2 regions of the Azotosporobacter soli genome follow, and region 1 is predicted to be linked to the other one. Evidence: a T-box and tRNA genes for the amino acid it is inferred to sense, from the RefSeq annotation. Region 1 holds a T-box; the other holds one or more tRNA genes.

What was found. A T-box is a leader RNA that pairs with one kind of tRNA and senses whether it is charged. The one in region 1 lies ahead of leuS (leucine--tRNA ligase), so its partner is inferred to be a tRNA-Leu.
Region 2: it encodes a tRNA-Leu, which carries the amino acid that the T-box ahead of leuS (leucine--tRNA ligase) is inferred to sense. The anticodon was not compared.

What each region holds. Positions count from the first base shown of each region.
Region 1 is NZ_JAUAOA010000022.1:64,545-67,920, reverse strand. Features, by position in the region: gene QTL79_RS15275 (transposase) at 1-190, opposite strand, end outside; gene lgt (prolipoprotein diacylglyceryl transferase) at 331-1,140, opposite strand; T-box leader at 1,279-1,489, shown strand; gene leuS (leucine--tRNA ligase) at 1,559-3,376, shown strand, end outside.
Region 2 is NZ_JAUAOA010000010.1:37,256-40,631, reverse strand. Features, by position in the region: gene QTL79_RS10555 (hypothetical protein) at 1-79, shown strand, start outside; gene QTL79_RS10550 (hypothetical protein) at 311-985, shown strand; gene QTL79_RS10545 (response regulator) at 1,000-1,371, shown strand; tRNA gene QTL79_RS10540 (tRNA-Asp) at 1,475-1,551, shown strand; tRNA gene QTL79_RS10535 (tRNA-Phe) at 1,556-1,631, shown strand; tRNA gene QTL79_RS10530 (tRNA-Gly) at 1,638-1,712, shown strand; tRNA gene QTL79_RS10525 (tRNA-Cys) at 1,720-1,794, shown strand; tRNA gene QTL79_RS10520 (tRNA-Leu) at 1,851-1,939, shown strand; gene QTL79_RS10515 (hypothetical protein) at 2,015-2,272, shown strand; gene QTL79_RS10510 (hypothetical protein) at 2,338-2,544, opposite strand; gene QTL79_RS10505 (insulinase family protein) at 2,638-3,376, shown strand, end outside.

The DNA of each region.
Region 1 (3,376 bases):
TATACTGTTTTCCGACAGGCTGCTGAAAGCGATGGGTTTCACCATTTCGATACCAACTCATCCATCTTTTAATCTGTGTTTTACTTTTTATTCCTAAGACTGTCATAACCTCAACGGTACTCCGCCCAGTGAGTTTCATATTGACTGCATCCCACTTTACCTCGGGTGAATAATGCACTTTTTTTGCCACAAAAATACACCTCTCATGTAGTATAGTTTTTCTATACGACATAAGAGGTGCTTTTTCATTTTCCCATTTTACGGGTTCACACTATAATGGCGCGGATCTTTTTTGCTATAAAAAGTGTTGAAGAAATAAGATAAGCGGCGTCATTTAATGGAGGGTGCTTTTTTTGAGGTATGATCCTGAATGGATTCGCCTTTACGCCCTACCCAGAAGAAAAGGAGCAGGCCGACGGCGATGACCGCGAGGCTGGTTAGTTGAGCCGACTTCAGTCCAAAGAGCAATGTTCCGTAATCGCCGCGCAAGAATTCGAGCCCGAAACGGGCGCACGAATAAAGGACGGCATAGAGGATAAAGACCTGTCCTTTTTTATGGTTGGTCGTTCGGAATAAAAGGAGCAGGACGAAAATAACCAAATCAATCTGGCCTTCCCAAATTTCGGCTGGCCATAAAGGCTGGTTGCCGTAGGTTTGATAAGCCAGCGTCGTCTTAGGATATAAAATGCCGAACGTGCTGCCGGTAGGACTGCCGAAAGCGTCGCCGTTCAGTAAGTTGGCGGCGCGTCCTAACGCCTGCCCCATGATGACGGCTGGCGCAGCTACGATATCGGCGAAGGCCCAGGTGTCGATGCCGTGGCGTTTCGTATACCAATAGCCTGTCAGAGCGCCGAGCAAGACGCCGCCTTGGATGGCCATCCCTCCTTGCCAGACAAAGGGAATTTCCAGCAGATGATGGCTGTAATAGCTCCAATCGAAGAAGAAGACGTCCCAAAGACGGGCGCCGATCAAGCCAGCCAAACCGCAGTATAGTCCAAAGTCAGGAATATGTTTGTGCCAGCGGCCGTCTTGTTTGGCAAGGAAATAAGCGGTCGCAGTCGCTAAAATGATGCTGAGGCTCAATACGAGGCCATAGGCGCGGATGGGAAAATCGCCGATAAAGAATAGATATTGATGCATGAGTAACCTCCAAGGGATGATTTGGCGTGGCTAAATTCAGACAAACAGAACATAAAATGATTATACCATTTTATCATTCGAATGCACAGGTTGCCAGAGGCTATCGTTGACTTGTCTGCTGAGAGCCGCTATAATATAAGAAATCCTTAGATGCAGAACAGTAGATCGTAGCAGCGGGTGCAGAAAGTTGGCGGGCGATGCGAGCCAACCCCCTAAACGGTTGAACTCGCTGTGGAGGAGCGACGGTGAAGAAAGTAATCGTTGCCGCGTGACGGCGTTACTTGTTGAATGAAGAGGACGGCGTGAGTCGTCAAACAGGGTGGTATCGCGGGTTTAACTCGTCCCTGGCGCTAAGCCAGGGGCGTTTTTTGTTTTTTGCAAGACTGGCAGGTGAAGAGGAAAAAGAGGGGGATATTTCATGAAGGAAAAATACGCACCGCAAGAAATTGAAGCGAAGTGGCAACGCAAGTGGTCTGAAGAAGAGGCTTACAAAACGGATTTAAACCGGCAGCGTCCGGAATATTATGTATTGGAAATGTTTCCGTATCCGTCCGGGAATTTACATATGGGGCATGTGCGAAATTATTCGATTGGCGATGTTATTGCCCGCTTTAAGACGATGCAGGGCTATAATGTCTTACATCCGATGGGCTGGGATGCATTTGGGATGCCGGCGGAAAATGCTGCAATTAAGCATGGCGTTCATCCGGCTAAATGGACGGATGAAAATATAGCCAATATGCGTCGGCAACAGCAGGAATTGGGACTTTCCTATGACTGGGATCGCGAAGTTGCGACCTGTCACCCAGAATATTATCGTTGGACGCAATGGCTGTTTCTTCAGTTTTATGAAATGGGTCTGGCTTATAAAAAGAAAGCGGCGGTCAATTGGTGCGATCAATGCAATACGGTACTGGCCAACGAACAGGTTGTTGACGGTTGCTGTTGGCGCTGTGATTCGGTAGTCATCAAGAAGGATCTGGAGCAATGGTTTTTCAAGATTACCGATTATGCCGATCGTTTGTTGGAAGATTTGAGCGAACTCAAAGGATGGCCGGAGCGCGTTAAGACGATGCAGGAAAATTGGATCGGTCGCAGTGAAGGCGCTGAGTTTTCTTTTGCCGTACCGGAACTGGATGAACGGATTCCGGTGTATACGACGCGCCAGGATACGGTTTTTGGCGTCAGTTATATCGTTCTGGCGCCGGAGCATCCGATGGTGGAACGCTTAATTGACGGCAAGGAGCAGGCGCAAGCGGTCAAGGAATTTGTTGCACGGGTTCGTAAAATGAGCGAGATCAGCCGTACATCCACCGAAGTGGAAAAAGAAGGCATGTTCACCGGAGCGTATGCAAAACATCCGCTGACCGGTGAGCAGGTGCCAATTTGGGTTGCTAATTATGTGTTGTACGAATATGGGACGGGAGCTGTCATGGGCGTTCCGGCGCATGATGAACGCGACTGGATTTTTGCTGACAAGTATCAGCTGGCAAAAAAGATTGTCGTTCAACCGAAAGGACAGGAGCTTAACCTGGCGGAAATGAACGGCGCTTATGATGGCGATGGGGTTATGGTGAATTCCGGCGAATTCAGCGGTTTGGATAATGAGGCGGGCAAAAATGCAATTGCACGCAAGTTTGAAGAATTAGGGATCGGTCAGTTGCGCGTCAACTATCGTTTACGCGATTGGTTGGTATCGCGGCAACGCTACTGGGGAGCTCCGATTCCAATCTTGTATTGCCCAAGTTGCGGAACGGTTCCGGTGCCAAAAGAAGAGCTGCCGGTTTTATTGCCGGACAACATCAATTTCAATGGCGGTTCTGTATCTCCGCTGGCGCAAGCGGAAGAATTCCTCAATTGCACTTGTCCGAAATGCGGCGGTCAGGCTCGGCGTGAAACGGATACGATGGATACATTTATTTGTTCATCTTGGTACTATATGCGTTATACCGATCCGCATAACACGACGGAACCTTTCAATATTGACAAGGCTAATTATTGGCTGCCGGTGGATCAGTATATCGGCGGCATTGAGCATGCGATACTGCACTTGCTCTATTCGCGCTTCTTTACGAAGGTGCTCAAGGATGCCGGATTGATTAATGTCAATGAACCGTTCAAGAACTTATTAACGCAGGGGATGGTCACAAAAGACGGCGCTAAGATGTCGAAATCAAAAGGCAATGTGGTGTCGCCGGAGGAAATCATCAGCAAATATGGTGCGGATACGGCGCGA
Region 2 (3,376 bases), on a different contig from region 1:
GACAGTCAAAGGGCTACTGGTTCTGGCTATGTCGGTCTTGTTGCAGCGTTATGTCTGCGCCTGGATTTTCAAAAAATAGTCAGTTCTTTTATTTTTCATAAGGTTTTCATATAGCAGGGAGCTTAATGGAATGATTGTGAAATGGAAAATCGGATTGGACATAGGTTGTCCCGAGTGATATACTCAAGCGTGGGTTTATGCGTCACAGAGTTTCTCTGTGACTTTTCTTGTTTATGAAGAAGAAATGATGGGCAGCAGGTTTTCCTATTAAACTAGCGAATTATATAACATTGAATGAAAGGAGGATACAATGAGCGAACAGATCGAAACGCAGGAATGGCCTTTTTTAAAAGAATTACCGACAACGGTGCTCGGCTTTTCTTTGGACTTACAAGAGCAAAAACTTGCAGGGCGAACCCAGTTGTTTAGTTACCAGGATGATAAAAAGCGACTAGGCTTTTCTGCAATGTATGATAAAAATACAAAAGAATACAGTATCAGACGTAAAATTGGTTTAACCGAATTCTGCGATATTGACTTTTGTACAGAACAGTTACCTAGATTTGAACAGCTTTTGCAGGAGCGAATGCAAGAGAGTATGAGGCAAATGAGTAATTTTGACGAAGCTTTATTGGATTCCATCGTTATTAAGAAAGAGATACTGCAGTGGGGGCGAGAACTTGAGTTGTCCGCGAAAAGCCACGGCTTCTTATTGTTTGTCGAGCCTTGTCGCCCGGTTAAAGTGATCAATGGATCCTATATGGTGCTGGATTATAGTGACTTTTTAAATGAAAGTAATTTGGTGGTATATTATAATATGTTTCGTGATGACTTTTTTGCCGAAATTAGAATTCATCGTTTGCCGGAAATGACAACTTTATTTGATGCGACAACAACAAAGGAACTCGATGTGATAATAAAGCAGCATTTGGAAGAGGTGTTGCAGTATATGCGGGGGAAAATTGACAATGAGACAGCTGTGTAGAGGAGAGGTGAAAAATGGCTAAAATCTTGGTCTGCGATGATTCTGCTTTTATGAGAATGATGTTAAAAAAAGTACTGATTGAACAGGGACATGAAATCGTCGGAGAAGCTGGCGATGGAATGGAAGCTGTCGCTCAATACGAAAAATTACAACCAGAATTAGTGACGATGGACATAACGATGCCTAAAATGGATGGCATAGAGGCAGTGAGGCGGATTCATGAATTAAATCCGGTAGCGCGGATTGTTATGGTTACTGCTTTAGGGCAAAAGGCCATTATCACTGATGCGCTGAGAGCGGGAGCGGCAGATTTTATTGTTAAACCCTTTGATCCGGAAAAGGTCGCCTCTATAGTGAAGAAAGTACTAGATTTGGATGCGGTATAATCAAGGTGGGAATTTTGTTGCAAAGATAAAATTATTATGGTAACAAAAAAGTGTTGACAATACATTGTGCGATGACCTATAATAGTCAATGTGATTGGTTAACGGCCCTGTGGTGTAGCGGTCTAACATGCCGCCCTGTCACGGCGGAGATCGACGGTTCAAATCCGTTCAGGGTCGCCATTTTGCCACGGTAGCTCAGTCGGTAGAGCAGAGGACTGAAAATCCTCGTGTCGACGGTTCGATTCCGCCCTGTGGCACCATCATTTGCGGAAATAGCTCAGCGGTAGAGCATCGCCTTGCCAAGGCGAGGGTCGGGAGTTCGAATCTCCTTTTCCGCTCCATATTCGAGGCGACATAGCCAAGTGGTAAGGCAGAGGTCTGCAAAACCTCTATTCCCCAGTTCAAATCTGGGTGTCGCCTCCAAATTTAAATTTATATGTTTAATATAGAGGATGCCTAGGCAATAGCCTATCTGCAATGCGAGCGTGGCGGAACTGGCAGACGCAACGGACTTAAAATCCGTCGGGTAGTGATACCCGTGCCGGTTCGATTCCGGCCGCTCGCACCACTGTTCATTTTTTCTCCTGACTAGTCAGGAGTTTTTTAGTATTCATTTTCATGAAAATTTTGAGGGGGGTCTTCAATGGACGATATACGTGAGGCCGCTTTAGAATTGATAGAAAGCATTCGTAATTTAACGATTGCCGAAATAATGAAGGAAGACATGATTCAGGATATTATGGCGGTAGAGAAAGTCTTATGCGAAAATGATGATAAAAATAAAGTCCATCAGATTGTGGCCGGTTTGAATGGTAGTATGATAGCGTTTTTGGATTTTTCTAAGCTTATGAAGCCTTATGAAAAATGGAAAAAAGCCGTTGGAGCGGTATTGTTTAAATAGAAAACGACCGTTTGCTCACAGCAGCAGACGGTCGTTTGTTTTGCAAATATCGTAAGCCGTTTTCATTAAGGAAGTAATGCTGGTAGGAATGGCGGAGAGAAGTCGCGAATTGCAATAAGTAGGAAGATAATTCCGGCTAGGAACATTAAAATGGCACGCTGAAGATTTGCGTTGGCTTTATAGGACAAGAATGCAGCTCCGATCAGTGTGATGCCAAGTAGAATGCCTCCGGCAAAAGAAGCCAGATTAATGAGTGCTGAAAAATCGAACATAATAATAACTCCTTTTTAGATAGAATTAGACAAGGATTGGTTTTACAAATGGACGAATATAAACAAGGGCGATTATTGATAGGAGGAATAAGCATGCTAGAGTGTGAGAAGGTGTATCACGGATTCAAGGTGCGTAGTTGCGAATTAGTTGAGGAACTGACGGCCCGCTGCTATATGTTAGAACATGAAAAAACCGGTGCACGTTTATTATATGTGGAAACCGGAGATGATAACAAGGTCTTTTCAATAACCTTTCGCACGCCGCCGACTGATAATACGGGGGTAGCTCATATTTTAGAGCACAGCGTATTATGCGGCTCACGTAAGTTTAAACTGAAGGAACCATTTGTTGAACTGGTGAAAGGTTCGATGAATACGTTTCTAAATGCGATGACCTTCCCTGACAAAACGATGTACCCGGTAGCCAGCCGCAATGAAAAAGATTTTCGCAATTTAATGGATGTATATTTGGATGCGGTGTTTTTTCCGCAAATTTATGATCGGCCGGATATCTTTAAGCAAGAAGGCTGGCATTATGAATTGGATTCCGTAGATGATGACGTGAATTATAAAGGCGTTGTTTATAATGAAATGAAAGGCGTCTTTTCATCGCCGGATACAAGATTGGAACAAAGTGTGATGGAAGCGTTGTTTCCGGATACTACGTATGGTTTTGAATCGGGCGGGGATCCTAAATGTATTCCTGAATTGAATTATGAAGACTTTCTGGATTTTCATAAGAAATTTTATCACCCGGCGAATGCTTATCTGTATCTATATGGCAATATGGATATCGAAGAAACATTGGCGTTCATTAATGCAGAATATCTGC